DNA from 2 places in the Muricoprocola aceti genome. Region 1 is predicted to be linked to the other one. Evidence: predicted binding sites of a transcription regulator. Region 1 holds the regulator's gene; the other holds the start of a gene.

Region 1 (16,550 bases):
ACTATATGTGGAAGATCTCTTTTGGTTACACCGGCATCCCGTGGCGATAATAAACACGGGGAACCCGTCTGCTGATATCACAGACAAATTCATACGGAAATCTCTGACACAGCTCCGATAATTCCTCCACACGCAGTTCCTCTTCCCGGTCTTTTCCCATCAGGGTCACTTCTGTTCCCCTCTGAACATCCGGGATATCCGTGACATCTACCATAAACTGATCCATACATACACGTCCCAGTATCGGAGCCCTGCGTCCGTGAATCAGGACACAGCCCCGGTTCGAAAGCATACGTGGATATCCATCTGCATATCCGACCGGGATTGTTGCTACCAACATTTTTTTCGGAGTGGTATAGATTCCGCCATAGCTGATCTCTACTCCTGCTTCCACTTCTTTTACAAAAGAAACACGGGCCTTCCATTCCATGACAGGATGAAGCGGTACTGTCGGCTTATCTACTTCATCCGATGGATAGATTCCATAAATCGTGATACCTGCCCTTACCACATCCAGATTTGCATATGGCATATCAATAATTCCCGCACTGTTGGAGCAGTGACAGATCGGAATCTGAATACCTGCTTCCTCAAGACGGTCTCGAAAAGTAAGATACCTGTGGAACTGCCGGTTGGCACAGGTTTTATCTTTTTCATCCGCCCGGGCAAAATGTGTGAACATCCCCTCGATTTGAAGATTCGGAAGTTTGCTGATCTGAAGCACTTCTTCTACACTTTCTTCATTGTCTTTCAGACCGATTCTGGTCATTCCGGTATCCAATGCCAGATGTATCAGTGCTGTCAGATTCTTTTTTGCAGCTGTATCCGAAAGACATTTTGCTGTCGCATAATCAAAAACCGGAAAGCGCACCTGATTTTCAATCAGATCTGCGTAATAGTCTTCAAAGACATAGCCCAGAATCAGGATCGGCTTGTGAATACCGGCTTCCCGGAGTTCCAGAGCTTCTTCCGCTGTAGCCACCGCATATCCCCAGATATAAGAATAAGATTCCAGCAGTCTGGCAACAGGAACTGCTCCATGTCCATATGCATCTGCTTTGATCACTGCAATCATACTGGTATCTTCCCGGATATTTTTCCTCATGGATTCAAAATTAAACACAACCGCATCCAGATCTACGGCTGCATAAGTTCTGCTATAACTGTTCATGATATTACCTTTCATTCTATGCCATATAAAATATGTTCCACAATATCACTTGCCATCATGGAATAGGTTCCCCGTTCTTTTTTTGCATCATCTCCCGCCAGTCCATGCACATAGACCCCCAGCCGGGCTGCTTCAAAAGGCACCATATGCTGAGCGAGGAATCCACCAATGATACCTGTCAGTACGTCACCGCTTCCCGCTGTCGCCATACCATGGTTACCCGTATCATTTATATATTCATCCGTTCCATCTGTAACAATGGTGTGACTTCCTTTGAGTACCATAATCACATGATGCATTTTGGCGTAGGCTTTTGCACAAGCATGCCTGTCTGCCTGAATGTCATTTACAGACATCTGACTTAACCGGCTCATTTCCGCCGGGTGAGGTGTCACAATCATGGAACCATTTCTCTCTTCATACCAGGCAGGGTGTTTTGCCAGAAGATTTAATGCATCCGCATCGACCACCTTGGAAAGCTGACTTCTCAAAACAGCCCGCGTGATCTCTTCTGCACAGTGGGACTGTCCCAGCCCCGGTCCGACTGCAATGGCTGTTTTTCCCTTCATGATTTCCTTCAGCTGGTCTGCCTCCCAGTGCTCCGGTGAATAGGTATACAGTACCGATTCCGGTATTCGTTCCTGTAAAATAATACGGTTGCACTCTTCCGTATAGATATAAACCAGACCGGTACCTGCACGATAAGCTGCTTTCGCTGCCAGATAGGCTGCACCACACATATTACAGCTGCCTGCGATCAGCAAAAGTTTCCCATAGTCTCCCTTGTTGGAGTCTTCCTGGCGATGAGGCAGCTCTTCTTTTAATTTTTCTCGCTGATATGATGTTATCTGCATAGTCTCTCCAAAAGAAATGCTGCCAAAAATATTTCCGAAACATGTTGCCCGGAATCTTCTGGCAGCGTTGCTTTTCTTATTTTCTGTTTTTTCTGTTGATATTATAGGATAACTGCATCAGACTTTCTGACAGATGGACATTCTCCACTACCACATCCGGTGGAAGATCCAGATCTGTATGAGCAAAATTCCAGATGGCTTTTACTCCTCCCTTTACCAATACCGGTGCAATTGCTTCCGCACCTGCCTTCGGAAGTGTCAGTGTTGCGATATCAATATCATGGGAAGAAAGAAACTCTGGTAACCGATCATCCATCATAATCTGAATCCCACGGATCGTCTTTCCCTCCAGCTCCGGGTTAGTATCAAAGATTCCAATAATTCGAAATCCACGTTTTTCAAACTTAACGTAATTCGCTAAGGCCTCACCCAGATGCCCTGCACCGATAATGATCATGTTATACGTCTTATCCAGTCCAAGAATCTTTCCAATCTCATTATACAGATACTTTACATTATATCCATATCCCTGCTGCCCGAATCCGCCAAAATTATTCAAATCCTGCCGGATCTGTGATGCAGTAACCTGCATTCTGTCACTTAATTCATTTGATGAAATACGTTCCACTTTATGTTCCAGTAATTCGCCCAGGTATCTGTAGTAGCGTGGAAGACGTTTTATTACGGCTTTTGAAATTTCCCGTTCCTGCACTGCTTCGTCACCCCCAAAATTGATTTTGTCTTTTTTAGTATACAATACTGTTAAATACTTGTCAATCAATGGGTAACAGTAATAAATGCATGATAGATCGCTTTTATAGCTTTTTCAAAGTCTTTTTCATTCACGCCAATAATAATATTCAATTCGCTGGAGCCCTGATCGATCATACGAATATTGATATCTTCTTTTGCCAGTGCAGTGAATAATTTACCGGCAGTTCCTTCTGTAGACTTCATACCACGTCCCACCACTGCAATCAACGCAATATTTGAGTGAATCTCAAGGAAATCAGGATCCACATTACGGTGAAGACCTGCGAGAATCTTCTGTTCTTTTTCCTCAAAATCAAACTGCTGTACAAATACACTCATGGTATCAATGCCGGATGGAATATGTTCAAAAGATAAACCATTTTCTTCAAATACGCTTAATACTCTTCTGCCAAATCCAATCTCCGTATTCATACGGTCTTTTTCCAGATTGACGGATGCAAAGCCCTTCTTACCTGCAATACCGGTAATCGTATACTTTGGCTTTTTACAGGTACTCTCCACAATCAGTGTTCCAGGTGCAGATGGATCATTGGTATTCTTAATGTTGATCGGGATACCTTCTCTTCTTACCGGGAAAATAGCCTCGTCATGCAGCACGGATGCACCCATATATGCAAGCTCACGCAGCTCTCGATAAGTAATAATCTCGATCGGTTCCGGATTCTCTACAATACGTGGATCTGTTACCAGAAATCCGGACACATCTGTCCAGTTCTCATACAGATCTGCCTTCACAGCACGGGCTACAATCGAACCGGTAATATCTGATCCGCCTCTGGAAAATGTCTTAATCGTACCATTCGGCATCGCACCGTAGAATCCAGGGATTACCGCATGTTCTGTCTTCTCCAGACGCATGCTTAAAATATTGTTGGTCTTCTCAGAATCAAATTCGCCATTCTCATCAAAGAAAATCACTTCTGCCGCATCGATAAAATCAAAGCCGAGATAATGCGCCATAATGATACCATTGAGATATTCTCCTCTTGATGCAGCATAATTCACGCCGGCTCCGTTCTGAAAATATTCAAAAATCTTCTCAAATTCTTCATCCAGTGAAAGATTCAGATGCAGACCATCGATAATTTCCTGATATCTTGCATGAATCTTATCCAGCTTTTCTTCAAAATTCTTTCCGTTTACTGCTGTATCATAACAATCGTATAACATATCAGTGACTTTGGTATCATCACTGAAGCGTTTTCCAGGAGCGGAAGGAATCACATATCTTCTGTGTGGATCCGCTGTAATAATACTCTTTACTTTGTTAAACTGTTCGGCGCTTGCAAGTGAACTTCCGCCAAATTTCACTACTTTCTTCATACGAACTCCTCCTGTGTATCTGTTTCAATGTAATATATTACTGCATTTTCTGCAAAAAAGCTAGAGTAAATTCAAGGAATATGATAAACTGTAGCAGGTAAATAAATGACAGAATAATGATAGGATGTGAATTATGATACTTTCATGTAACCATATAGACAAAGCCTTTGGCACAAAACAGATTTTAAAAGACGTTTCTTTCCATGTGGAGGAACGGGAAAAAACCGCAATCGTCGGCATCAACGGAGCCGGCAAATCCACTCTGCTGAAGATCATTATGAACCAGCTTCCTGCCGACAGTGGTGAGGTTACTCTTTCCAGAGGTGCTTCGATCGGATACCTTGCACAGCATGAGGCGGTATCCGGGGAACATACCATCTACGAAGAGCTTCTGGAAGTAAAAAAAGAGATTATCGAAATGGAAGAAAAGATTCGTTCCCTGGAACTGGATATGAAGCATCAGCAGGGCGAAGAACTGACTGCTACCCTGGATCTTTACCACCGTCTGAGTACCGAATTTGAAAACCGCAACGGATATGCCTACAAAAGCGAACTGATCGGTGTATTAAAGGGTCTTGGATTTGAAGAAAGTGAATTTGACAAATCTGTAGCAACCCTTTCCGGCGGGCAAAAGACCCGTGTAGCACTTGGTAAGCTGCTGCTCTCCAAACCGGATATTATTCTGCTGGATGAGCCAACCAACCATCTGGATATGAATTCCATTGCCTGGCTGGAGACATACCTTCTCAACTATCAGGGCGCCGTGATTATTGTAGCGCATGACCGGTATTTCCTGAATAAAGTAGTCACTAAGGTAGTGGAACTGGATAACGGACATGCTACCGTTTTTCTCGGAAACTATTCAGATTATGCAACGAAAAAAGCGATGCTGCGGAATGCACAACTGAAAGCATGGATGAATCAGCAGCAGGAAATCAAACACCAGGAACAGGTGATCGCCAGGCTAAAATCCTTTAACCGGGAAAAAAGTATCAAACGGGCAGAAAGCCGGGAAAAAATGCTGGACAAAATCGATCGTCTGGAAAAACCGACAGAATTAAATTCTGAGATTCATCTTCAGCTCCATCCAAGGGTGGAAAGCGGGGAAGACGTTCTGAAAGTAGAACATCTTTCAAAAGCCTTTGACAGCCAGCAGCTGTTCTCTGACTTGAATTTTTCTGTTAAACGTGGCGAAAAAGTTGCGATTATCGGGAATAACGGAACCGGAAAAACTACGATCCTGAAGATTATCAATTCCGTCATTAAGGCAGATGCCGGATCTTTTACCCTGGGAAGTAAGGTGCACATTGGCTATTACGATCAGGAACATCATGTACTTCATATGGAGAAGACCCTGTTTGAAGAAATTGCTGACGATTATCCAACTTTGACCAATACCGAGATCCGAAACACACTGGCCGCATTTCTCTTTACCGGAGATGATGTCTTTAAACAGATCAAAGACTTAAGCGGTGGTGAACGGGGGCGTGTTTCCCTGGCAAAACTGATGCTGTCAGAGGCCAACTTCCTGATTCTGGATGAGCCGACCAACCACCTGGATATTGTCTCCAAAGAGATTCTGGAACATGCACTGAATCAATACACAGGAACTGTACTATATGTCTCCCATGACCGTTATTTTATCAATCAGACCGCCAGCAGAATTCTGGATCTGACTGGGAATACATTGGTAAACTATATTGGTAACTATGACTACTATCTGGAGAAACGAGAGGAACTGACCAGGATCTATGCCCCGGAGACTTCTGTCTCCTCTGTTGAGCAAAGTACTGCTGCCGCTATTGCCTCCAGCGGAAAAGATGAATGGCAGAAACGAAAAGAAGAACAGGCACGTGAACGCAAACGCCAGAATGATCTGAAAAAAACAGAAGATCAGATTCAGAAGCTGGAAGCCAGAAATCAGGAAATTGATGACCAGATGTGTCTGGAATCTGTTTATACAGATGTGGCCAAATGTATGGAGCTGAATAAAGAGAAAACAGAAAATGCCAACAAACTGGAAACATTATATGAAGTCTGGGAATCCCTTATGTAAAAATCAATAACGCCAAAAAGAAACGCAGCGATGAGAAAGAGCATTCTTTTCCCGTCACTGCGTTTTTAATCTATTTTTCCATTAGTTATTTTGGGTCAGTGTCTCACGAATAGCCAGAATAAAATCTTTGCTGTTCAGCACAGTTGGATGTTCCAGGGTGGTAATCAAAGCAAGATCTTTGGTCATCTTTCCACTTTCAATCGTATCCAGGGTCGCTTTTTCCAGTCTATCTGCAAATGCCATTAGTTCCGGAATCTGATCCAGTTCTCCTCGTTTTCTTAAAGCACCGCTCCATGCAAAAATCGTTGCAACTGAATTGGTCGAGGTCTCCTCTCCCTTCAGATACTTATAATAATGTCTCTGTACCGTTCCATGCGCCGCCTCATATTCATAGTTTCCTTCCGGTGAAACTAATACAGATGTCATCATAGCCAGAGAGCCAAATGCAGAGGAAATCATATCACTCATCACATCTCCGTCATAGTTCTTGCATGCCCAGATATAACCGCCTTCAGATTTCATGACCCGTGCTACCGCATCATCTATCAGTGTATAGAAGTAAGTAATGCCGGCTGCCCTGAACTTCTCTTCATACTCTTTTTCGTAGATCTCCTGCATAATGTCTTTAAAAGTATGATCATATTTTTTTGAAATCGTATCTTTCGTTGCAAACCACAGATCCTGTCTGGTATCCAGAGCATAAGCAAAACAGCTTCTTGCATAGCTTTCAATGGATTTATTCAGATTATGCATACCCTGGATAACACCCGCTCCCTTGAATTCATGAATCGTCTCTTTCATAACGGTTCCATCTTCTCCGGTAAACATCAGCTCTGCTTTTCCCGGTCCAGGGACCTTCATCTCTACTGCTTTATAGACATCCCCATAAGCATGTCGTGCAATCGTGATTGGCTTTTTCCAGGTACGGACATTTGGCTCAATCCCTTTTACGATGATCGGTGTACGGAAAACCGTACCATCCAGAATTGCACGAATCGTTCCATTTGGGCTCTTCCACATTTCTTTCAAATGATATTCCTTCATGCGGGCAGCATTCGGTGTGATGGTGGCACACTTCACAGCTACTCCATATTTTCTGGTAGCCTCCGCGCTGTCTGTAGTCACCTGATCATTGGTCGCGTCTCTGTTTTCAAGTCCCAGATCATAATACTCTGTCTTCAGATCAATAAACGGAAGCAGAAGCTCCTCTTTGATCATGGACCAGAGAATTCTGGTCATCTCATCTCCATCCATTTCTACCAGAGGCGTTTTCATTGCTATTTTATCCATGTTCTATTCCTCCACTTTCTGTCAGGATTCATGTTCCAGCCTTATGTTCGCAATGGCGTTCAGGATATGTCTGGTCGCCAGCTCATCTGCTCTTTTGGCATCCCTATCCTTAATGGCCAGCAGGATCTCTTCATGTTCCTGTGTTGATTTTTTGGCCCGTTCCTGACGCTTCAGAGATCGAAGCCGGGCTTTCTGCACATACTGATGGTAATCTTTCAACTGATGCTCCAGCATTTTACTTCCACAGGATTCAAACAACACTTCATGAAACTGACTGTCCATCTTCAGTAAATGTTCCATATCCTTTTTTTCTTCATAAAATTTGGAAAGTAAAATAATCTCATCTAATTTATCCAGTTGCTCATGGGTAATGGAAGAAACTGCCATTTCCGCGCAGAGACCTTCCAGACGTGCACGGATACGAAAAATATCTTCCACATCTTTATAAGTGATGCCCTTTACGTAGGCTCCTCGATTCGGATAAATCTCCACCAGCCCTTCCTGTTCCAGCTGTCTGAGAGCCTCTCTGACAGGGGTCCGGCTGACCCCCAGTTTTTTAGCCAGGGCAATCTCCCGCAGTTCTGCTCCATTTTCAAATTCACCGGCAAGAATACTGTTTTTCAGTTGCTGAAACACTTTTCCGCCTAAAGAATAATGCTCTTCCATGTTCCTCTCCCGCTAAATAAGGTCATAATTTAATTTGGAACAGCAGTCAGCGATCACATCCGTCAGTTCATCATCGGTAATGACTGTCACACGTCCTTCGTCATATTCGTGATCTACCCATGTTTTTACCATCTTAACCAGTTCACATTCCTTATCCAGCTTCTTTTCTTCAGGCAGTTTATAATAGGTATTAATCCAGTGGGCAATACCCGCAAGACCAGAAGTGTTAGATACAGAAACCAGAACCGGTCTGTTCAGGAATTTTTCTGTATCAAAAATATTGTAGATTTCTTCATTTTTCAAAAGACCATCTGCGTGAATACCTGCACGGGTTACATTAAAGTTCTTTCCAACAAATGGTGTTCTGGACGGAACAGTATAACCGATCTCTTTTTCATAATATTCCTTTAATTCTGTAATAACAGTCGTATCCATACCATCCAGAGTTCCTCTCAGCTGTGCATATTCAAATACCATTGCTTCCAGAGGAGTATTGCCGGTACGTTCCCCTATACCGAACAGAGAACAGTTGACACCAGATGCACCATACAGCCACGCCGTCGTAGAATTGCTGACAGCTTTATAAAAATCATTGTGTCCATGCCATTCAATCATTTCACTGGGTACACCTGCATGCGTCATAATACCATAGATGATACCTTGTACGGAACGTGGAATCACAGCACCCGGATAATTTACTCCATATCCCATGGTATCACAGCAGCGAACTTTTACCGGAATCTTATATTCTTCCGACAGCTTCATCAGTTCCAGACAAAATGGAATAACATAACCGTAAATATCTGCTCTTGTAATATCCTCCAGATGGCATCTTGGACTGATTCCCATATCCAGACAGTCTCTTACAATGCTCAGATAATGGAACATAGCCTGAAAACGAGTCATCTTCATCTTATAAAAAATATGATAATCGGAACAGCTGACCAGAATACCGGTTTCTTTCAAGCCCATATCCTTTACAAGCTGAAAATCCTTTTTATTGGCACGAATCCAGCTGGTAACTTCCGGAAACTGATATCGTTTCTCCAGACATTTTTCAACAGCATCCCTGTCTTTTTTGCTGTACAGGAAAAATTCGCAGGCACGGATCTTACCATTTGGACCACCCAGCTTATGAAAATAATCATAGATCCTTACGATCTGTTCTGTCGTATAAGGCTCTCTGGACTGCTGTCCATCACGGAATGTGGTATCCGTAATCCAGATATCATCTGGCATGTGATGAGGTACAACTCGGTCATTAAATGCGATCTTTGGTACTTCATCGTAAGGAAAAAGGTTACGGAATACGTTCGGTGACTGTACGTCAACCAGTGGATACATATGTTCTTCCAATTCCAGTAAATTGGTCTTTTCATTCATTTTGACTTTTCTGTTTTCCATGATTGATTACTCCTCATTTTGTTTTTCCTAATTTTTGTATAATTGTATACAATTATACAAAAATTGTCAAGAACAAAACAAACGATTTCCAAAAATAAAAATCAGAGCTGCTTTCACAGCCCTGATTCAATTTGATCAGATTGGTTCTGATTATTTTCCATAATAGGATTTCAGATACAGTTCTTTGATTTCAGAAATCAGTGGATATCTTGGGTTGGCGCCGGTACACTGGTCATTAAAGGCCTGCTCGGACATCTCATCCAGAGTATCCAGGAACTTCTTTTCATCTATGTTATACTCTTTGATCGTTGGTTTGATCTCGATGGTACGCATCAGTTCATCCAGTTTTGCCAGAAGTTTTTCAAATACTTCCTGATCATTTTTACCGGTCAGTCCTACATATCTTCCGATTTCTGCATAACGCTGAAGGGCATGTGGATACTGATACTGTGGGAAAGTACCCATCTTTGTCGGCACCTCAGCACTGTTATAACGCATTACGTTTAACAATACCAGTGCATTTGCAATTCCGTGAGGAAGATGATGGAACGCTCCCAGCTTATGTGCCAGAGAATGATTCAGACCCAGGAATGCATTGGCGAAAGCCATACCTGCCATACAGGAAGCATTTGCCATATGGTCTCTCGCTTCTACATCATTACCGTCTTTATAAGCTCTCGGCAGATAATCAAATACCAGCTTGATGGCACGAAGCGCAAGACTGTCCGTATAATCAGATGCCATAATGGAAACATAGGCTTCAATAGCATGAGTCATAACATCAATACCGGATGCACAGGTCAGACCCTTTGGTGCACTCATCATGTTGTCAGTATCTACAATGGACATATTCGGCATTAATTCATAATCAGCCAGCGGCCATTTGATTCCAGTCTCACGGTCGGTAATGATCGCAAATGGTGTCACTTCAGATCCGGTACCGGATGAAGTAGGGATTGCGATAAAATAGGCTTTCTTTCCCATCTTAGGATAAGTGTAAACTCTCTTACGGATATCCATGAAATCCATGGACATTTCTGAGAAATCTGCATCTGGATTTTCATATAATACCCACATGATTTTTCCGGCATCCATAGCAGATCCGCCGCCCATTGCAATAATACAGTCTGGTTCAAAGGCTCTCATTGCTGCCGCCCCTGCTCTTGCACTTGCCAGAGATGGATCTGGTTCTACATCAGAGAAACAGGTATGTACAATACCCATCTGATCCAGTTTGTCTTCTATCTTCTTTGTAAAGCCATTCTTATACAGGAAAGAGTCAGTAACAATAAAACATCTCTTCTTACCCATGACATTTTTCAGTTCATCCAGTGCAACAGGCGTACAGCCCTTCTTAAAATATACCTTTTCCGGAGTGCGCATCCAAAGCATGTTTTCTCTCCTTTCTGCAACGGTCTTAATATTGATCAGATGTTTGACACCAACGTTCTCAGAAACAGAGTTGCCACCCCAGCTTCCACATCCCAGTGTCAGAGACGGAGCCAGTCTGAAGTTATACAGATCTCCGATACCACCCTGTGAGGAAGGAGTATTGATCAGAATACGACAGGTCTTCATCATAGTTGCATGCTTTGCCATTTTTTCTTTTTCATTAACATTAATGTAAAGAGATGATGTATGGCCATAGCCGCCGTCTGCTACCAGCTGAGCAGCTTTTTCCAGTGCCTCATCAAATGTCTTAGCCTTGTACATAGCCAGAACCGGTGACAGCTTCTCATGAGCAAATGGTTCACTGATATCTACGGAATCCACTTCACCGATCAGGATCTTTGTCTCTTCCGGTACTTCTACTCCTGCCATCTTTGCAATGGTAGCTGCTTTCTGACCAACGATCTTGGCATTTAAAGCACCATTAATCAAGATCGTGGATCTTACCTTATCCAGTTCCTCTTTTTTCAGGAAATAGCAGCCACGGTACTTGAATTCTTCTTTTACTGCCTTGTATACACTTTCCAGAACTGTAACAGACTGTTCCGATGCACAGATCATACCATTATCAAATGTCTTGGAATGAATAATAGAGTTTACTGCCATCTTCACATCTGCTGTGTCATCAATAATCACAGGCGTATTACCAGGACCTACGCCCAGTGCAGGCTTTCCGGATGAATAAGCTGCCTTTACCATACCCGGGCCGCCGGTAGCCAGTATACAGTCTGCTTCCTGCATCACTTTATTGGTCAGCTCCAACGATGGAACATCAATGCATTTGATAATACCTTCCGGTGCACCGGCTGCTACTGCTGCATCCAAAACAATCTTTGCAGCTGCTGCGGTACAGTTCTTAGCCCGCGGATGTGGACTGATAATGATACCATTTCGTGTCTTCAGACAGATCAGCGTCTTAAAAATAGCGGTAGACGTAGGATTCGTGGTAGGTATCACTGCCGCAATCACTCCAAGAGGTTCCGCAATTTTGGTAATACCATAGACAGGATCTTCTTCAATTACACCACAGGTCTTTGTGTTCTTATAGGCATTGTAAATATATTCTGCCGCATAGTGGTTCTTGATTACCTTGTCTTCCAGTACACCCATACCCGTCTCTTCTACAGCCATTCTGGATAATGGAATACGTGCCTTATTGGCTGCTGTGGCAGCTGCCTTAAAAATGGCGTCCACCTGTTCCTGTGTGTAGGTAGAAAAAATCTTCTGTGCTTCGCGAAGTTCCTTCATCGCAAGTTCCAGATCCTCGAGAGTTTCAATGGTGTTCTTTTTGATTGTTTTGTCAGCCATCAGTTTCCTCCTTTAAAATATTCATTGTTAATTATTTAACTATAATAGATTCTACCTTATCGTCAAAAGATTGTCAATGTGCACTTTTTACATATATCTGGGAATAAAATCAAAAGAAATAGACAAATTGATAAAAAATAATCAAGAGTAAAAAAATCCCCGGCAGCTGCGGATCTGCCGGGGATTCATGCCGTTCTCTTGTCATGCGGATTAACAAGAATCTCCGGTATGAAGGAGGTATTTGTGTAATCTCCTACTTGAGATTCATCCATCAAATCAAACATTCTAATTTACCATTAGAAAAAAATGTGCCTGCTCACCCATGCAGTCACGTCTCACAAACGACTTCGTCGCTTGGTTGGATGCTTGCGCTGTATCTGGAGCACATCTCATTTATTAAGCAGGTTTCCTGACTTACAGATCATCGTATGATTCCGCCTTCTCACATCTTAGGGTTATGCAATGGCTGTTGGACCTACTCCCTGATTACAGTGACCAGTTCGCTTGGGATTCTCACCCAAATTCCCTTTTCATGATTACTCATGCACTTAATAAAGTAATATTCAATTACACACTGATAGTATAGTGCAATACTGCCAGTTTGTCAATTGAGTTATACAACTTTTTTAACAATTTTTATTGAAACCGTCGTTTTTATCTTTTTCGGAACAGATCTTTTAAGATCTGTTCAGCACTCTTCTTTCGATAATGATCTGGATCTGTCATCACAGATTTGCCGGATATATCCCACCGCATCTGATGATAGTCTGTCAGATAAGAAATACCCCTGCTGCAGTCACCAAACTTTTTATACCAGACAGGATAGTATTTTTTCATATATTTCCTTGCCAGTTTTACTGCCTGGCTGTTGGTCTTTCCAGACGGAGTTGTGGTGCCGCATAAGGTCACACCAGGTGGACTGGAATGAAGGAATACCACGCTCCCATCTTTACAGGATCCAACTACTATGTAAACATGACCGGCTGGAGTGCTCATAATATCTCCTGCTTTATAATTTTTTACTTTTGATCGTTTTGTAAAAGTTCCCCACCCACGGCTGGCATAATTGCGTGCCATATTCTGTGCATACAGCACATAACCTTTCTTTCCGTCAGTTTCTTCCAGCACATTATAAATACACCATCCAATATACCCGGAACAATCCAGGCCTTTGGATGACTGAAACAGATATTTACGATAATTATAACCTTTTTTCTGCTTTTTGTAGAACTTTTTCCAGGATGCACTTACTCCAAGACGTCTGGCTTCTTTGCTGGCACCATTTCTGCTCCATCCACCGCCCCATACATACATGGTACTTCCTACCGGCTGAAGCCCGGTCTGCAGCAGTTCTTTTATGGTTGTCTGTCTGCCTGCAGCCAACACAGAAGAAGAACTTATCATCAAAATACAGAAAAAGCACAGACAACACCATGTTAATCTCTTTTTGCTTTGTTTCATCGCTTCTCCCTTATTTTTCTCTTTCCAATTGATCTTCCAAAAAGGATAAAAGACAGTCAGGGGAATCCTGGCTGTCTTTTTTTCCGTCACTTATTCATAAAGGCTTATGCTAAAGTTCTCATAGCAGCTTCCACTACATGTCCTACCAGTACAGAAGTGGTAACACTTCCTACTCCTCCAGGAACAGGTGTAATGGCATCTACGATTGGCTCTACTGCAGCATAATCAACATCGCCACATAATTTACCTTCTGCATTGACATTGATTCCTACGTCGATGACAGTCTGTCCTTCTCTGACATATTCAGCGCCAACTACACCGGCACGTCCGGCTGCTACAATAATGATATCTGCTTCACGTGCTACGGATGGCATATCTACTGTCTTTGTATGACAGATCGTGACAGTGGCATTCTTCTTTACCAGCATCATAGCTGCCGGTTTTCCAACTACAAGGCTTCGTCCAATCACAACTGCTTTCTTACCGGTGCAGTCGATCTGATAGTGATCCAGAATCTCCATACAAGCCTGTGGTGTACAAGGAGGGAAACCAATCTTCTTTCCAGTAAATACTCCAGACATAGACAGATCTGTCATGCAGTCTACATCTTTCTCTGGTGCAAGTGCATTTTCGATCACTGCCTGATCCAGATGCTTTGGTAATGGACGGAATAACAGTACGCCATGAATATGAGCATCTTTATTTACTTTATCGATCGTTGCAAGCAGTTCTTCCTGTGTCACATCTTCTGGAAGAAGAATCTTTTCACATGCAACTCCCAGTGTTTCACAACGTTTGGTTGCACCTTTTTCATAGGAGATATCGCTTGGATTTTCTCCCACACGAATGATACAAAGAGTAGGATTTACTCCCTTTTCCTGGCATGCTGCCACATTTGCTTTAATTCTTTCGTTTAATGCTGCGGTAACCTCTTTACCTAATAACTGTTTTGCCATAATAGCTCCTTTCACAACTCTTATTATTTTAAACGACCTAATACACTGTCAAAAATCTGATCTGCTTTTGCAGTATAGTCTTCCAGCATCTTGTCACATTTTGCATTCAGCTGAGCTGCCAGTTCTTTATCTGCCATGGACTTGGTATTAATATATACGTTCAGGCTGGCACCTTTTAATGCTGCTTTTGCAAAAGCCACACCAACTCCTGCATCACTGATTGCAAGAGTAGATCCTTTTGCTGCAAACTCAGCAATGATATCAATGGCCTCACAGCATTTCTCCATGATCTCCATTGGAACGGAGCAGGCATCTTTTAATACAATAGCCATTACGCGTGCCTTCTCTGCCTTTTCCTCTTCTGTCTCCCTTGGCATACCATATGCTTTAGAAAGCGGCTCGAATACTTCCGCATCTCTTTCGATCAGACGAAGAAAGTCTTTCTGAAGCTGATCACATTTGCCTTTCAGTTCCCACATTTCTTCTTCTACTTCAGCATATTTTTTCTTACCAACGGTTAAGCTTCCAACCATATTTCCAAGGGCTGTTCCGATAGCTCCAACCAGGGCAGAAGCGCCGCCGCCACCTGGAACTGGTGCCTTTGATGCTAATACTTCCACAAATTCATTACATGGTACTGTAGAAAATCCCATAATTCATCCTCCATTTACTGCATTTTTTTTAATGTGGTAATACTTATATCTCCAACTACTGCCAGATCGTAGGTTTCAAATGACAGCGGGAAATTATCAGAAAATAAAATCTGAGATGACGGTGGAAATTCGTCATCACCTGCCCAGAGAATAAATCTTACAAAATGGCCATTGATAAACTCAACCTCATAAGATACATCTCCATATGACAGCTTCTTTGCGCCCAGACGATCCATAATCTCTGCGAACTTATCCAGCTTAAATCCAAAGCCGTATGCAAGACGCATCAGACATCTGCCCTGGAACTGTTGAAAATACAAGTCACCGCTCGGAAGTTCACGGTATGTCAGGAACTTACCTGTTGAGTCAGACTGTACCCCGTTCAACAGATAACGGATAGCAAATATCTTCGCATCTACCGCATCTTCCATAATTGCAAACACACCTTCTGTCTTATCCAGACAGGTTACCTTGCACTCTGGCCAGCTGATCTCATATGTTCTCTGCAGCATTCTCATGGTAAAGCACTTACGTTCTGCATCATAAGGAATACCAGTGCGAACAGCTGCTGCCTTCGGATCCAGCGCCTGAAACTGCTCCAGATACTGACCGAAAGGTACCTCTTCTATACTGTTCTTTGCGTAATCTAAATTCATCTTTTATCCTCATTCATATTTCTTCACTCTTCTTGTCTATTCTATCACAAAACCGATAGATAAAGCAACAGGATGTCAGACATTTATCTGACATCCTGTGAAAAAAATTACAAACTATTCATACAAATCATACAATGCTTGGAAACAGCGCAGAATCGGTGTGTGGCAGGAAACATGCACCCACAAATTCATCCATATAAGCATTAATATTACTCAGTTCAATATAAGTCATATTCTGCGCAATCTCGTATACTTTCTGTTCAGATTCTGTAGAATACAGCATTGCATAAGCTCCCACCAGAGAAGAATTACCAATATATTCGTATAATTCCAGTGGTACATCCGGGAACATTCCGATACGAATCGCATTTTGCATATTAATGCCACTTCCTATACCACCTGCTACGTACACATGCTCGATCATGGATACGTCAAAATCACAATAGGACAACATGGTACGAATAGCTGAGAAGATAGCACCCTTAGCACGAATGAAGCTGTCAATGTCTACTTCCGTGATCTCAACATC
Region 2 (16,550 bases), on a different contig from region 1:
ATCTCCCAGGTCAATGACAACATTGCCATTTAACTGCAGCATATATCCCTCGATATCTTCCGGTGGGATCTCACAGTTCATGGCATCCTTGATCAGCATCGCAGCCTCATTGGCCAGTGTTCCTCCAGAATAATATGCCTTGATCGTTTTTTTGTCTTTTGCCTTGTAGAATTCGGAACTGTCCACATCTGCTGTGGCCTCCGGGATCTCCTCGCCTCTTACCAGGCTGACTGCCAGACGGGCAGTCTCATCCAGCGTATACGTATGATAAAAGTTCTCTTCATGGTATTCTGGTTTTTCACCCAGGAACAGGGTGATCACCGGTTTGCTGAAATTGCTCAGACGATCTGAGATCTTTTCTCTGACTTCTTTTGCAGGTGGCTTGGAAATAACGATCAGTACCTTTACGGTATCATCTTTTTCCATGGCATCAATCATATCCATCATCGTGATACCACCTACTGCTGTGGATAAGTCTCTTCCGCCGGTTCCGATGGCATTGTTCACGCCTTCGCCCAGACGGTCGATGATCGTGGTCAGTTCCTGAATTCCGGTTCCGGATGCTCCGATGATACCGATGGAACCTGGTGCTACTTTGTTGGTAAATGCGATCGGCACACTCTGGATGATTCCGGTACCGCAGTCCGGCCCCATCACAGAAAGTCCCTTTTCATGCGCCTTTTTCTTCAGCGCCACTTCATCTTCCAGACTTACATTATCACTAAACATAAAGACATTCATGCCTTCATCCAGTGCACGGTCTGCTTCCAGCGCTGCGTACATGCCCGGAATGGAGATCACTGCCAGATTGGCATCCGGGAGCTTATCCAGAGCCTTATCCCAGGACTTTACACTTTCTTCTTGTTTACCTGCGCTGACCGTTGACTGCTTTTTAAAAAATTCTTCTGCTGTTTCCATAATCTGATCCAGAAGACTGTCGTCCTCTACATCAGCTACTACCACCATATCATTGGCCGTTGCTTCCATCAGTTCCTGTGTATCTAGTCCGCTCTGCCTGAAAATATCTTTATTTGCCGGTGTTGCCATCATGATGGATGCCTTCTTTACGCCTTCCAGTGCGGAAATCTGGTTGGTCAAAAGCATCAGAACAACGGAATCATGATAACTGCCTTTTTTCACAATTGTCTTTAACATGAACATTCCTCCTGTTGTGGTCAGCCACTTTTTACTATCTCTATTATGGCAAGAAGCAGGCTGTTTTTCAATAGATTTTTAAATTAATTTTTGAATATCTGTGATGCATGATTGAAATGAATCTCCTGTTATGCTAAGATCCAATGGGAACAATAATGGACTTAACACGAGGAGTTTAGATTATGTATACTATGAATACGATTTCGATAAAGGGCAGATTCTGTGAGAAATCTGCCACGATATACAAGAACCCGGACGCAACCTCAAGAGCCTGTATTCTCTACTTTCACGGTGGCGGTCTGCTCTATGGATCTCGGTGTGATCTTCCGGAAGCACATCTGGAACAGTTCACATCTGAGGGTTTTCCGGTGATTGCCTTTGACTATCCACTGGCACCTGCCTGCGATGTGAAAGCGATCCTGCAGGATGTGACAGATTCTGTAAATCTCTATCTGACTGAGCCAGATCTGTTCCAGATAACTGCGCCGGGGGCTGATCCCCTGCCTTATGTGCTCCTGGGGCGTTCCAGTGGCGCTTATCTGACGCTTCTGGCTGCTGCCAGCATGGGAAAACATGATTTTCCCATACCAGATGATATGCCTGTATTAAAAAAAGCACCTGTCGGTGTCCTCTCTTATTATGGATATGGTTTTCTGGAAGATCTCTGGTATGAAAATCCAAGTCACTATTACCAGACGCTTCCGACGGTGTCCGAAGCGATTCTGGACTCTCTACCATCTGAGCCACATACAGAAGGACCACTGGATACCCACTATTCTGCCTATGTTTATGCAAGGCAGTCCGGAAAATGGAAGTCTCTTTTCTACCATGATCGGGAAAAATACTTTTTATTATACTATTCTCTGCGTCTGTGCAGCGAACTGCCATGTCCTGTTTTCTGCGCACACAGCACCGGAGATACCGATGTGCCATTTACAGAATTCCAGAAACTGACGGAAAAATATCACGCAAAGCGTTTTATTGCCTCCGGCAGTCAACACGACTTTGACCGGGACACCAGCAGTGCCCAGACAAAAGAACTGCTGAAAGAAACAATTATATTTTTACATACTCTGATATAAGGACGGTATCCAGCCATGAATTTCATTCCATTTTTGATTATCTGCCCGCTTACTTTTCTTGCCGGTCTGGTGGATTCTATTGCCGGAGGCGGCGGTCTGATTTCTCTTCCGGCCTTTTTGCTCGCAGGTCTTCCGCCTCACAACGCACTGGCCACAAATAAACTTTCTTCTTCCATTGGCACGACTGCATCCACTGTGCGCTACTGCAAACATGGATATTTCGACAGGCTGATTGCTATTCCTGGTATTCTCTGTGCATTAGCCGGTTCCACCTGTGGATCCCATCTGGTGCTGCTGACCAGTGATGTCATTCTGAAAAAAATCATGTTAGTGGTTCTTCCTGTCGTGGCTGTCTGTGTGCTGACTGACAAAAAGGAGATCCGGCACGATACTTCATTTTCCCTGAGAAAACGCATGGCAATTGTCTCTGTCTGTGCCTTTCTTATCGGCATATACGATGGTTTCTATGGTCCCGGAACCGGCACTTTTCTTCTTCTTTCATTGACCAGACTCGCTCACATGGACATACGAACTGCATCCGGAAATGTAAAACTGATCAATTTATCTTCCAATATCGCCGCTCTGTTTACGTTTTTATGCAGCGGATATATTCTATATGCCCCAGGTCTCGCCGGTGCAGCATTCTGTCTTGCCGGACATTACATAGGCAGTGGTATGGTCATGAAAAACGGGACGAAAATTGTTCGTCCCATTATCATTGTTGTCTTGATTTTACTATTTATCAAAGTTATCTCCGGGAATTAAATCTGTCCGGAGATTTTTACACTTTCCATAGACCCCGGAAAGCCGGAAACTTGCGTCCCCAATGGCTTAGATTTTCTGGATCAGCTCATATAATACCTGTATTGCCTTGGAGAATGCCTCATATTCGGTGTGTTCTACCGGGCAGTGACTTCTTCCTTCTTTACTTGGCACAAAAATCATGACCGTATCGATAGACTGTCCGATGGCCAGTGCATCATGTCCGGCACCACTTGGCATTCTCTTATAGGAATACCCCAGATCCTTGCAGCTTCCTTCCATGATATCCAGCATAGGTGCACTTAACTGTACCGGTGTAATCGTCAGCTTACGGTCTACGCTATAGGTAGCCCCTGTTGCCTGTGTCTCTTTGTCCAGCTCAGCCATGATCTGAGATGCGATCTTGTCGATGATCTCATTTTCTGTGGAACGGATATCGATGCTGAAATCTACCGACTGCGCCACTACATTCATAGCACTGGGTGTTACCTTCATATAGCCTACGGTAGCGACTGTACCAGGCTTTTCTGCTCTTGCCATATCACCAATCTTGCTGATGACTTTCGTTGCGATATCTACTGCATCCTGACGCATATCCATCGGGGTAGTTCCTGCATGATCGGAACGTCCGTTTACCGTGATCATGTATCTCTGAATTCCAACGATACAGTCTACCAGCCCCAGTTCAATTCCTGTTGCGTCCAGAACCGGTCCCTGCTCGATATGAAGTTCAATAAAATGTCCAATCGATCCCTCCGGCCATGCCGCATTAACCAGTTCTTCCGGAACCAGTCCATAAGACTTCATGGAATCATATACAGAAATATCGTCTTTATCGGTAAAATGTTTACATTCTTCTATGGTCATCTGACCCAGCATACACTTGGAGCCAAAGTATCCGGTTCCAAAACGACAACCCTCTTCGTCCATAAATGCAGCTACCACAAAATCACATTCCAGATTCTTACCTTCTTCATGAAGGAGTCTTGCCAGTTCTACTGCACAGATCACGCCGGCGATTCCGTCATAATCTCCTCCATTATATACTGAATCATAATGGGATCCGGCCATGATACATGGAAGACTTCTGTCTTTTCCAGGAAGTACACCAAATATATTTCCCACGCAGTCCTCTCTCACTTCCAGTCCGGCTTCTTTCATGATCTTTTTCAGATATTCCGCTGCATCTCTGGTCTCTCTGGTAAATGGCATTCTGGTGCAGCCATTTCCAGGTGTTGCAGTAAATGTTTTCAGGAAATCCAGGTCATCTGCGATCTCTGTTGTTATTTTCTTTAAATCCATGTGCTTTCTCCTTATTATTCAGCGAAAGCAAATCTACATTGCCTATAGATTTGCTTTGCCATAATCTCTCTTATTGATTTTCGTAAGAAACTTTCTTCTTCTCATCGTATACATCTTTATCAAAAACACCACATACCTTTGATACGATCATACCAACCATAACGTCCACATCTACGTTCATCAATGTACGGAACATACCGGAGAACCAGTCGATACCGATCAGAATAGCGACTGCTTCTGTAGGCAGTCCCATAGTTGCTGCAAAAAATGTATAAGTAACTACCATTCCACCAGGAACTACGATCGTTCCCATGCACATCAGGCAGGCCAGAAGAATGGTCATGGCAAACTGTCCCATAGTGAAAGTCATGCCGGTCGCCTGGCTCATAAAGAGCATAGCCAGTACATAACACTGCACTGCACCACAACTGTTCATAGACATGGTGATCGGTCCTACAAAATCTGACACCTTACGATCTACACCAAACTTGGTTACCATATCTTCCATCTTGGTTGGAAGGCAGATTGCAGATGATGTGGTAGTGACCGCCATCATAGACATCTTAGAGTATTTCTTTGGCATTTTTGCAGGGCTGACACCACAGAATGCTGCGGTAAAAGGGCCATAGATGATAAACTGGATCACATCACCAATCAGCAGACACCCCAGGAACTTTAACATAGGAAGGACAACTGTAAATCCTGTACCACCAGCCACATCCGCCAGCAGACAGAAGATACCGATTGGTGCAAGGTTCATAACAATCTTGATGATGTTCATGATGACACCATTAATCGCTTTGATCAGATCCATCACAATATCATTACCGCTTGTTCTGCCATAAGATCCGGCACATACACCGAAGAAAATAGAGAACAGAATACAAGGTACCATGTCACCATTCGCCATAGCACTGAAAATGTTCGTTGGCACAAAGTTGGTCAATGTCTCCGTAATGCTGGCCGATGCCACTTCCACGGCAGCAGCTTCTGTACCGATGGCTACACCTACACCTGGTTTAACAATCAGTCCAAGAGCAAGTCCTAAGCCTGCGGAAATCAGAGTAAATACAATAATACAGATAAAAGTTACCAGACCCATCTTACCGGCGCCTTTTCCTTCAATTCCCCCAATCGCAGCTGCTACCGATGTCATAACCAGACATACGACAGACATCTGAATCAGACGGATAAAAATGGTACCAATAAATTTCAGATTAGATGCCCACGGCCCTACGATAGAACCAAATATGATTCCAGCCAGTGTAGCAATGATAATCCATGTTGTAAGTGACAGTTTCTTCGTCTTCATATTCTCTCCTCCTGCTTGTGTTACACATTACACTATATCATTACAGGTTCCAGGGTCATGTACTCATCTCTGTGCAAGCACAGATGTGTACCGGCCTTTGCCCACTGTAATTATACATAAAAAAATGGTAACCTCCGGTTCTCACCCTGCAGAAATGGTGTTCTCATTTCTGCTGTGCTGTCCGGGTCTTCTTCGTCCCGCCAGACACGTTTGTTGAAATCTTCAGTTACCTTTTTGTGTTCCATGTGTTTTTCTAATGGACATTATATAATAAAAATTTTATAAAAACAACCAGAATTTAATCGTTATTTATTTATCAAAATATTGAGTTTTCCTTTATTTATGCAAGCTGTCAGATTTATAAATTAATCAGTCCAGTAAAATTCATTAAAATTGGAATTTTTCTTTCCATCCTTCCCCCTGTCTGCTATGATAGAAGTCAGGACTGGCTTCTTTCTTTTACAGCAGAATCCAGATTTTTATTTCAGACAGGCAGGACAACACTATGCAACTCAGGATCTTACAGGCCTCCACTTTTGCACTTGACAATTTAAAAAAAGCCTCTGTGCCCACCGTTCACTCGGTTTATCACAAAGCCGTAAATCTGAGAACCGGCGATCAGATGCTGACACTTCAGCCAAGGGCTTCCGTCCTTTCCCCTGTCAGTCTGATTACCGATTATACGGAAGAGATGCTGGCTGACCTCACTTTTATGGTCGGCCAACAACTGACTTTCCATCTAAATACCAGTCATACCTGCTGCCAGGATCTGTTTTTACCTCTTTCTGGCTCAGAGACAGTGCAGTCTTCTTTGCATCTCTCCAGACTGGATACCAAAATCCGTGAGGCTATTGCCATGGCAGGTTCTTCCCCGCTTCCAGCTCATATGCGTGGAATGGAATTGATCCTGAATCAGCCAGAGTTGCTCGAAAACTCCCTCTATATGCGCGCTGCCAGTCAGTATCTGACACAGTTTATCCAGATTCTCCAGGCATCTGAGGACTTTTACGAAATGGCCGACTGCCTGTGTCATCTGATTGGGCTGGGGATTGGTCTGACTCCAAGCGGTGATGACTTTCTATGCGGTTTTCTTGCCGGGCTGAGACTGTCAGATGGAAGTTCTGTATTTCTGCCATTTCTGGAGCAGCATATTCTGCATACCCTGGATCGCACCAACGAAATCAGTGCTACATTTTTACGCTGTGCAGTGCTTGGACAATTCAGTGCTCCAGTGCATCTCCTGACTGATCCTGATGTAACAGCCAGACAGATCTATCTGGCCTTTTCCAGCATCGGTCATTCTTCCGGTATCGATACACTGTGCGGAATCTATATGGCACTGACAGCTTTGACTCCTTTTGTCTGTACCAATTCTCCATGATCAAATACCAGAATACGATCAACAGAATGCAAGGTTGAGACACGATGTGCCACAATATTTACTAATTTATAGCTCAAAAAGGCCACTTTTCGTATTTTTGAAAAGTGGCCTCCTTTTTATATATATTCCATTTATATATATGTTTACACCTTAAACCGATATCCAACACCCCAGATTGTCTCTATATACTGAGGCTTGGCTGTGTCAAATTCGATCTTTTCACGAATCTTCTTGATATGCACCGTAACCGTTGCAATGTCTCCGATGGACTCCATATCCCAGATCTCACGGAACAGTTCTTCCTTGGTATATACATGATTCGGGTTCTCTGCAAGGAAGGTCAACAGGTCGAATTCCTTCGTTGTAAAGTTCTTCTCCTCCCCGTTGATCCAGACTCTTCTGGCAGTCTTATCAATCTTAATTCCACGAATCTCTACGATATCATTCTCCTTCACATTGGAATTCACCAGACGTTCATAACGGGCCAGATGAGCTTTTACTCTGGCTACCAGTTCACTTGGGCTGAATGGCTTTGTCATATAGTCATCCGCACCCATGCCAAGGCCACGAATCTTATCAATATCATCCTTCTTGGCCGATACCATGAGGATCGGAATATTCTTTTCTTCTCTGACCTTTTTACAGATCTCAAATCCGTCCACGCCAGGAAGCATCAGATCCAGAATCAACAGATCGTATTTCTCAGCAAGGACTCTTTCCAGTCCCGCCTTTCCATCTTTCTCTGTCTCAACCTCAAAACCGCTGAGTTCCAGATAGTCTTTCTCCAGTTCTGCAATACTTTCTTCATCTTCTACAATTAAAATCTTACTCATCAGAGCAGCACCTCCTGATATTTTCTTAATACGAAGTACATCACGGTTCCTTTGCCCAGTGTACTGCTGGCCCAGATCTTTCCGCCATGGTCTTCAATAATCTTTTTGACAATAGACAATCCGATTCCGCTTCCACCGGCCGAATGCCTGGAGGCATCCGCACGGTAGAAACGCTCAAAGATATTCGGAAGTTCCTTCGTTCCGATTCCCCGTCCGTTGTCTTCGATCTCGATCTGTACAAAATCTCCCACATCCTTTACACGGATGTCGATCCTTGGATCACTCTTATCCATATATTTTACAGAATTGCTAACAATATTGTTGATAACACGCTTGATCTGTTCTGCATCTGCAATGACCTCCACGCTGTCATCTACTTCATTCTTATAGGAAAAGGCAAAACCTTTGGATTCCAGCTCGATTCCCATCTCCTCCACACAATCTTCAAAATAATTCTTCACATTAATCTTATTGAATGTATATGGAATACGGTTCGCATCGATCTTGGAATAAAAAGTCAATTCATTAATAAGGCGATCCATATCATTAGTCTTATTATAAATAGTTCGAATATAGCGATCCATCTTCTCTGGCGTATCAGCTACACCATCCATGATCCCTTCCACATAACCCTTGATTGCTGTCAGCGGAGTCTTCAGGTCATGGGAAATGTTGCTGATCAGTTCCTTGCTCTCCTGATCATACTCCAGCTTCTGCTCCGTACTCTCCAGCAGCCGCTTTCTCATCTCTTCAAAATCCCGGCACAGATCACTGATCTCATCCTCTCCGGTGACCTCCATGGTAAAATTCAGATTTCCCTCTGCAATCTTGTGGGTGGCATTACGCAGCTTGTTCAACGGCACGCTAATCCCTGCATAGATCCATAACATCAGTATCGCTGCTGTCACCACCAGAATCACGATGATGATCGTCGCCATATCATATAAAAAGCTGCGGAACTCCGGTACGATTCCCGACGCATAATCGGTCACATCCTCTGACAGGCTCCCTCCATCCGTATCTTCATTATCCTGAACCTGTTCCTGTTCATCCGCATCCATAGAATTCTTCTGTTCCACTTCATATTGTCCCTGATAGATCTGATACTTCTGCGCATACTTCTCAAGTGCCTTAAACTGACGATTCCCTACAGTCAGCATAACCATGCTCATCAACATAATCGGAATAATCAGTATCGCCGCAAATGCGATAAATAATCTTGTCTTTAACTTCATATAAAAAACTCCCTTACGGTATTCCTTATTCAGTATACCATAAAGGAGTTTTGAATTCATCTAAACAAAGATGGTGTTTTCTAAATTTTCTGTGAACTATTACAGATATTTTTTCAGATCTTCTACTTTATCCAGTTTTTCCCATGGGAGATCCAGATCCAGTCTTCCAAAATGTCCGTACGCTGCTGTCTGCTTGTAGATTGGACGGCGCAGATCAAGCATCTTGATGATTCCAGCCGGGCGAAGATCGAATTTCTCACGTACAATCTCGGTGATTCTCTCATCAGAAAGTTTACCTGTTCCAAATGTATCTACCATAACAGATGTTGGCTGTGCTACACCGATGGCATAGGAAAGCTGAACTTCACATTTATCTGCCAGACCTGCTGCAACCACATTCTTTGCAGCATAACGTGCTGCATAAGCTGCTGAACGGTCTACCTTTGTACAGTCTTTTCCGGAGAATGCTCCGCCGCCGTGTCTTGCATATCCACCATAAGTGTCTACGATAATCTTACGTCCGGTCAGTCCGCTGTCTCCGTGAGGTCCACCGATTACAAAGCGTCCGGTCGGATTGATGAAGAACTTGGTATTCTCGTCCACCATTTCCTGTGGCAGAATCTCATCAAAGACATATTTCTTAATGTCTGCATGGATCTGTTCCTGTGTCACATCCGGATCATGCTGTGTGGATAATACTACTGCATCCAGTTTTACCGGTTTGCCATTATCATCATATTCCACTGTTACCTGAGTCTTTCCATCTGGACGAAGATATGACAGTGTACCATTCTTTCTGACTTCAGTCAGACGACGGGACAGCTTATGTGCAAGGGCGATCGGATATGGCATATACTCTTCTGTCTCATTGGTCGCATATCCGAACATCATACCCTGGTCTCCGGCACCAATCGCTTCAATCTCTGTATCAGTCATCTGATTTTCTTTTGCTTCCAGAGCCTTATCTACGCCCATGGCGATATCACTAGACTGCTCGTCAATGGCTGTAATCACACCACAGGTATCTGCATCAAATCCATATTTACCTCTGGTATAACCGATCTCGCGAATCGTATCACGAACGATCTTCTGAATATCCACATATGCTTTTGTGGTGATCTCACCCATAACCAGAACCATACCTGTAGTGGTAGCAGTCTCGCAGGCTACACGGCTCATTGGATCCTGTGCCAGTAATGCATCCAGAATCGCATCTGAGATCGCATCACACATTTTGTCCGGATGTCCTTCTGTAACGGACTCGGATGTAAATAAACGTCTTTCCATCTTTCTTTTCCTCTCGTAAAAATAATTCATTGGTTAATAGTATTTCGTACATCATCCTGTAAATAACTGTACCACATTAGTCCAGTTAATATTAGTATGATGTACTGATCCGGCATTTCCTGCTTTCGAGGAATTCACTTTTCGACATTGGTGCATCAAAAAATGTCCACTCAAATAAGCGGACATTCTATCATATATGACAGTTCATCCTCTTATTGTTCGATTGCTCGCTCAGGTTGGCACCTTCCGTTGTGCGGGGTTGCCGTGGTTTCTCAGGTCCTCTGTACCTCCACCACTCTGAATAAGAGAAATACCGTATCTATTCAGTCCCCATACAAGATAATAGAACCTGAATAGCTACAACATACTTTATGCTGTTTTCTGTGTGACATCTGTATCACACGCATATATAAAGATATACCCAGATTTCTCTTTCGTCAAGAGTAATCTGGGCATTTTATAGTTTTTTTATAATACAAGTTGGTAAATCATCCAACTCTCAGTTTGAACTTCTGAATCTCTTTTTCACTGGAGACACGCTCGATCTCAGCGCCAAGTCCACGAAGCTTCTGTTCAAAATTTTCATATCCTCGCTGAATGTATACGATATCGTCCACAATGGTGATCCCTTCTGCAGCCAGTCCTGCAATCACAAGAGCTGCTCCTGCACGAAGATCCGGTGCACTGACTCTGGCTCCCATCAGCTTCTCCGTACCATAGATCACTGCCGTATTACCTTCTACCTTAATGTCTGCTCCCATACGAATCAGCTCGTCCACATACTTGAATCGATTCTCAAAGATACTTTCCGTCACAATACTGGTTCCCTTCGCAATCGCCAGTGCCACACCGATCTGTGGTTGCATATCGGTAGGATATCCAGGATATGGCAGGGTCTTCACATTGGTATTATTCAAGCGTTTGGTCGCTACCACACGTACTGCATCATCAAACTCTTCCACCTGGCATCCGATCTCTACCAGCTTCGCCGTTGTGGCTTCCAGATGCTTCGGAATAACATTCTTCACGATGACATCTCCTCTGGTAGCTGCTGCTGCAAACATAAAGGTCCCAGCTTCAATCTGATCCGGAATAATCGAATATTCGGTAGCATGAAGTTTTTCTACACCACGGATACGGATCACATCAGTACCTGCTCCCTTAATATTAGCTCCCATGCTGTTCAGGAAGTTCGCTGCATCAACAACGTGAGGTTCCTTCGCTGCATTCTCGATGATCGTGCGGCCTTCAGCCATAGCCGCTGCCATCATAATATTAATGGTAGCACCAACTGATACGGTATCCAGATAGATATGGCTTCCTCTCAGATGATCAGCCTCTGCAATGATTGCACCATGAGAGATGCGTACCTTGGCCCCCAGCGCCTTGAATCCCTTCAAGTGAAGGTCGATTGGTCTGCTTCCAATATTGCATCCTCCCGGAAGCGGCACCTCTGCCTTCTTATACTTGCCAAGTAATGCACCAAGCAAATAATAGGATGCTCTGATCTTCTTTATATATTCATAGTCAACACTGACGCTTCCGATACCGGATCCGTTAATCAGTGCTGAAGTTCTGCTTACTCTGGTGACACTGGCGCCGATCTCACTGATTGCTTCTAATAACACATTAATGTCCTGTACATCTGGAAGATTCTCGATCCGTACAGTCTCATCTGTCATAATTGCTGCAGCAAGAATACCCAATGCCGCGTTCTTCGCACCGCCGATCTCTACTTCACCGGCAAGCGGATTTCCGCCTTTGATTATATACTGCTCCATTTGACACCTCTGAATTATATTTATACTCTTCCCATTTTCAGGTTACTTGATATTCTCGAAGCGGCTTTTTCCCCTGTCCGCTTCTACCCCTTATAAAAATATCTTTATCTATTATACCACAATCTTAAAATTTGTAAACAAGAATTCATATTTCGCAATAATTGCGACTTTTCTTGCAATTATTTTGCAACACTATCTTGTGCTACTTGTCTTGTTTTCCCTTGTCATCTACCATATATAGTAACCTTTCGCGCAATTTTTACACAAGGTAAAAACAGGATATGCGCAATTTTTTCTATTTTGCACATATCCTGTTTTTGAATTTTTGTTAATATACAATTAAAACTTTTCTTTTGTCCACTTCTGGATCTCTTCATCGGTACCAAACACCTGATGCTGACCGCCCATACTGTGATAGCTTCCTACGTTGTAGTCAATGCCGCTTGTGGCATAATCATAAGTCACAGACTTCCGATCTTTTTCCAGTCTCGGATTCGGCTCCGGAATAGCAGACAGCAGGCTTCTGGTGTATGGATGTACCGGATTGGCGAAGATCTCATCTGTAGTTCCTGTCTCCAGAAGGTGTCCCAGATGCAGTACTCCGATACGGTCGGAAATGTATTTTACCATGGACAGGTCATGGGCGATAAACAGATAGGCCAGCCCTGTCTCTTCCTGAATATCCTTCATCAGATTGACTACCTGCGCCTGAATGGATACATCCAGTGCAGAAATACATTCATCTGCGATGATCAGCTTCGGATTCATAATCAGTGCACGGGCAATTCCCACACGCTGACGCTGTCCACCGGAAAACTGATGCGGATAACGGGCCGCATGTTCCGGTGCCAGTCCTACTTTTGCAAGAATGTTTTTAATGATGGTCTCTCTTTCTTCCTTTGTCTTATACAGATGATGAATATCCAGACCTTCTCCCAGGATATCGCGCACCTTTTTTCTCGGATTCAGAGAGGCCATTGGATCCTGGAAAATCATCTGCATCTGTGTTCTCAACGCCTGGTTATCCGCCCTGGAAAGCTTCCCGCTGATATCTCTTCCATTAAAATGGATCTCTCCTGCAGTTGGATCATACAGGCGGATAATGCTTCGTCCAATGGTGGATTTCCCGGAACCGGATTCTCCTACCAGTCCATAAGTTTCTCCTGGATAAATCTTAAAAGATACATTATCCACAGCTTTCACGGTAAAGGTGTTACTGACTTTGAAATACTGTTTTAAGCCATTGACGGTAAGGATCGGCTCTGCATTATAATTCACTGCCATTTTTCTTTGCCTCCTCCTTCATTCGTTCAATTCGTGCCTTCAGTTCTGCCGGCATCTCCACCTTCGGTGCCCGTTCATCCAGCAGCCAGGTTGCTGCGTAATGAGTATCGGAAACCTGGAACATTGGCGGCTCCAGCTTATCATCAATCTCCAGTGCATAACGGTTACGTGGTGCAAATGCATCTCCCGTCTTTTCATGAAGCAGGTTTGGCGGTGATCCAGGAATGGTATACAGTCTGTGATCATCGGTATTCAGATCCGGCATAGCGGATAACAGGCCCCAGGTATATGGATGTCTCGGGTCATAGAAAATCTCATCAATAGTACCTTTTTCCACAATCTTGCCGGCATACATAACATTAACATAATCTGCTACTTTGGCCACCACTCCCAGATCATGGGTGATGTAAATAACAGAAATGCCGCGTTCATCCTGAATCTTTTTGATCAGCTCGATAATCTTTGCCTGAATGGTTACGTCCAGTGCAGTAGTCGGCTCATCACAAATCAGCAGATCTGGATTGCAGGCCAGAGCAATGGCGATCACCACACGCTGTCTCATACCACCGGACAACTGATGCGGGTAATTTTTCATACGCTTTTCTGCATCAGAAATACCAACTTCTTTTAACAGCTCTACTGCTTTGTCCCAGGCTTCTTTTTTCGGAGTCTTAAAGTGCCAGATCATTCCTTCCATGATCTGTTTTCCGATGGTCATGGTTGGATCCAGACTGGTCATCGGGTCCTGGAATACCATGGCAATCCGTTTTCCGTTGATATGTTTACGAATCCATTTCTTATCTTGGGTCAGGATATCTACCGTCTCTTTGCTGCCATCTGCATGGCTATAGGTAAACTCAATGCTTCCGCTGTCTACAACAGCATTGGAAGCCAGGATTCCCATAGCAGCTTTCATCGTAACAGACTTTCCAGATCCGGACTCACCTACAATCGCTACCGTTTCTCCCTTATACAGATCGATATTCACACCACGAATGGCATGCACCGGTCCGGCTGTTGTCTTAAACGTAATATCCAGGTCATTAATTTTAAGAATCTTTTCTTTCGTTTCTGACATCTACACGCACCTCACATTTCTTTCAGTTTTGGATCCAGTGCTTCACGAAGTCCATCTGCTACCAGGTTAAAGCTCAGCATCAGCAGCGCCATAACGATAACCGGCGGAATGATCTGGAACGGATGCGTGGTAAAACTGTTAAATCCTTCTGAGATCAGTGATCCAAGAGAACACTGCGGTACCGGAATACCAAGACCTACGAAGCTTAAAAATGCTTCTGTGAAGATTGCTGTCGGAATGGAGAACATTACCTGTGTAATGATCGGTCCAATGATATTCGGCAAAATCTGCTTGAAAATAATGAAGAAATGTCCTGCCCCCAGGGTTCTGGAAGCCAGAACGAATTCCTGCTCTTTTAACTTCAGCATTTCTGCACGGGCAATTCGGCTCATACCTACCCATTCTGTAAGCATTAATGCGAAAATAATGGTCAGCATACCTGGTTTTAACACCAGAAGCAGCAGCGTCACAATAACCAGCCGGGGAATACCATTGGCGATCTCCAGAATACGCTGCATGATCATATCGGTTCGTCCACCAAAATAACCCGAGATCAAGCCGTAACTCATACCAATGATCATATCAATCAGGGCTGCAGCCACCGCAATGATCAGAGATACTCTGGCTCCTTCCCAGGTACGGGTCCAGATATCACGGCCAAAATTATCACTTCCGAACCAGTAATACACATCCGTCAGATTATTCTCTGTGTATTTATCAAATTCTTTGGTTCCTGAAGAAGTAGTCATTCTCTCCACGCCATCAAAAATTCCCAGCTTTTCCAGTCCAGGTACACGCGGTGCAAAGTTCTTCTGACTCAGCTCCTGTCCGGAATAGGTATATTCATTCATGCCCGGTCCCACAATAGCCAGCACAGTAATAATAATAATCAAAAATAGTCCTATCCATGCGCTGGTCTTTCGGAAGAATCGGAGCGTTACGTCTTTCCAGAAGCTCTGTGCCGCAAAGTTAGTATCAATGGTGATCTCTCCTGCATTGTCCTTCAGTCGGAAATCAGCGTCTGTCGGAACATATGCATTCTGTGTAGTCTTGATCGTCTGTTCACTCATCACGTTAATCTCCTTTCTTAGCCAGTCGGATTCTCGGGTCAATAACGCCATAGAGAAGGTCTACTACCAGCATAATTGCAATATACATTGCAGAATATATAAAACTCAGGCTGATAACCACGTTGTAATCATTAGACTGAATCGCATTGACCAGAAGACTTCCTACACCTGGAATCGCAAAGATCTTCTCTACGACCAGGGATCCGGTCATCAGGTCTACAATCAGCGGTGCCAGTACCGTTACGATTGGAATCAGGGCATTACGCAGGGCATGACGGAAGATCAATGCCGGACCGGATAAGCCCTTACTTTCTGCCAGAAGCATATAATCACTTCCCAGTACCTCCAGCATCTCACTTCGGGTAAACCGGGCAATGGAAGCCATGGTGAACATGGACAATGAAATACTTGGCAGTACACTGGATCCCATAATATCTTTCTGACTGAATAACATCGGGAACCACTGTAATTTGAAACCAAAGTTATAGCTTAATGCCAGCGCAAATACATAAGAAGGAACTGACACACCAATAACAGAAATGATAGTAGCCAGTGTATCCCAGATCGTATTATGCTTCAGTGCTGCCAGAAGTCCGAGGAGTAATCCAGCGATAGCACCAAGGGCAACTGCCATACCACCGATGCCGATAGAGATCGGAAGACGGGTCTGAATCAGCTGGGAAATCGGCGTATTCTTGGAAATCTTATAACTGACGCCAAAATCTCCCTGCAGCATATTTTTTACATAGTTAAAAAATTGAACAATAATCGGCTTGTCCAGTCCATATTTAGCATACAGTGCAGCTCTCATGTCCTCATTCAGCTTTTCATCATTAAATGGGGAACCTGGCATCAGCTGCATCAGTATAAACAGTATCAGCAAAATGGCCAATAAAGTAAATATGAAGGTCAGCACTCGTTTGATCGTATACTTTTTCACTTTTCTTCTCCTGCTTTATCTTTTTTCCTGTATTACGTCAGATTGCTC

The links. Region 1 encodes Rex, which represses fermentation and respiration genes when NADH is low (regulators of the CRP and FNR family bind a similar motif). Its sites were predicted from a motif close to ATTGTTAANTANTTAACAAT; they were not measured.
Region 2: the regulator Rex is predicted to act here: its motif matches at 5,915-5,934, upstream of OCV47_RS07795 (oxamate carbamoyltransferase subunit AllH family protein).

What each region holds. Positions count from the first base shown of each region.
Region 1 covers NZ_JAOQKE010000001.1:207,233-223,782, forward strand. Annotated here, with positions in the region: gene alr (alanine racemase) at 26-1,171, opposite strand; gene OCV47_RS01060 (NAD(P)H-hydrate dehydratase) at 1,183-2,025, opposite strand; gene OCV47_RS01065 (redox-sensing transcriptional repressor Rex) at 2,102-2,737, opposite strand; gene OCV47_RS01070 (aspartate kinase) at 2,803-4,122, opposite strand; gene OCV47_RS01075 (ABC-F family ATP-binding cassette domain-containing protein) at 4,256-6,178, shown strand; gene OCV47_RS01080 (NADP-dependent isocitrate dehydrogenase) at 6,260-7,468, opposite strand; gene OCV47_RS01085 (GntR family transcriptional regulator) at 7,490-8,134, opposite strand; gene OCV47_RS01090 (beta/alpha barrel domain-containing protein) at 8,147-9,538, opposite strand; gene adhE (bifunctional acetaldehyde-CoA/alcohol dehydrogenase) at 9,689-12,295, opposite strand; cobalamin riboswitch at 12,678-12,862, opposite strand; gene OCV47_RS01100 (hypothetical protein) at 12,950-13,756, opposite strand; gene OCV47_RS01105 (bifunctional 5,10-methylenetetrahydrofolate dehydrogenase/5,10-methenyltetrahydrofolate cyclohydrolase) at 13,861-14,712, opposite strand; gene OCV47_RS01110 (cyclodeaminase/cyclohydrolase family protein) at 14,736-15,365, opposite strand; gene OCV47_RS01115 (DUF3786 domain-containing protein) at 15,380-16,021, opposite strand; gene acsV (corrinoid activation/regeneration protein AcsV) at 16,149-16,550, opposite strand, start outside.
Region 2 covers NZ_JAOQKE010000007.1:23,012-39,561, reverse strand. Annotated here, with positions in the region: gene OCV47_RS07820 (bifunctional FdrA/YlbE family protein) at 1-1,155, opposite strand, end outside; gene OCV47_RS07815 (alpha/beta hydrolase) at 1,338-2,237, shown strand; gene OCV47_RS07810 (sulfite exporter TauE/SafE family protein) at 2,253-3,002, shown strand; gene OCV47_RS07805 (M20 family metallo-hydrolase) at 3,069-4,301, opposite strand; gene OCV47_RS07800 (dicarboxylate/amino acid:cation symporter) at 4,372-5,613, opposite strand; gene OCV47_RS07795 (oxamate carbamoyltransferase subunit AllH family protein) at 6,119-6,994, shown strand; gene OCV47_RS07790 (response regulator transcription factor) at 7,138-7,827, opposite strand; gene OCV47_RS07785 (sensor histidine kinase) at 7,827-9,062, opposite strand; gene metK (methionine adenosyltransferase) at 9,162-10,349, opposite strand; SAM riboswitch class I at 10,559-10,657, opposite strand; gene OCV47_RS07775 (UDP-N-acetylglucosamine 1-carboxyvinyltransferase) at 10,838-12,130, opposite strand; gene OCV47_RS07770 (ABC transporter ATP-binding protein) at 12,470-13,414, opposite strand; gene OCV47_RS07765 (ABC transporter ATP-binding protein) at 13,398-14,492, opposite strand; gene OCV47_RS07760 (ABC transporter permease) at 14,504-15,562, opposite strand; gene OCV47_RS07755 (ABC transporter permease) at 15,567-16,502, opposite strand.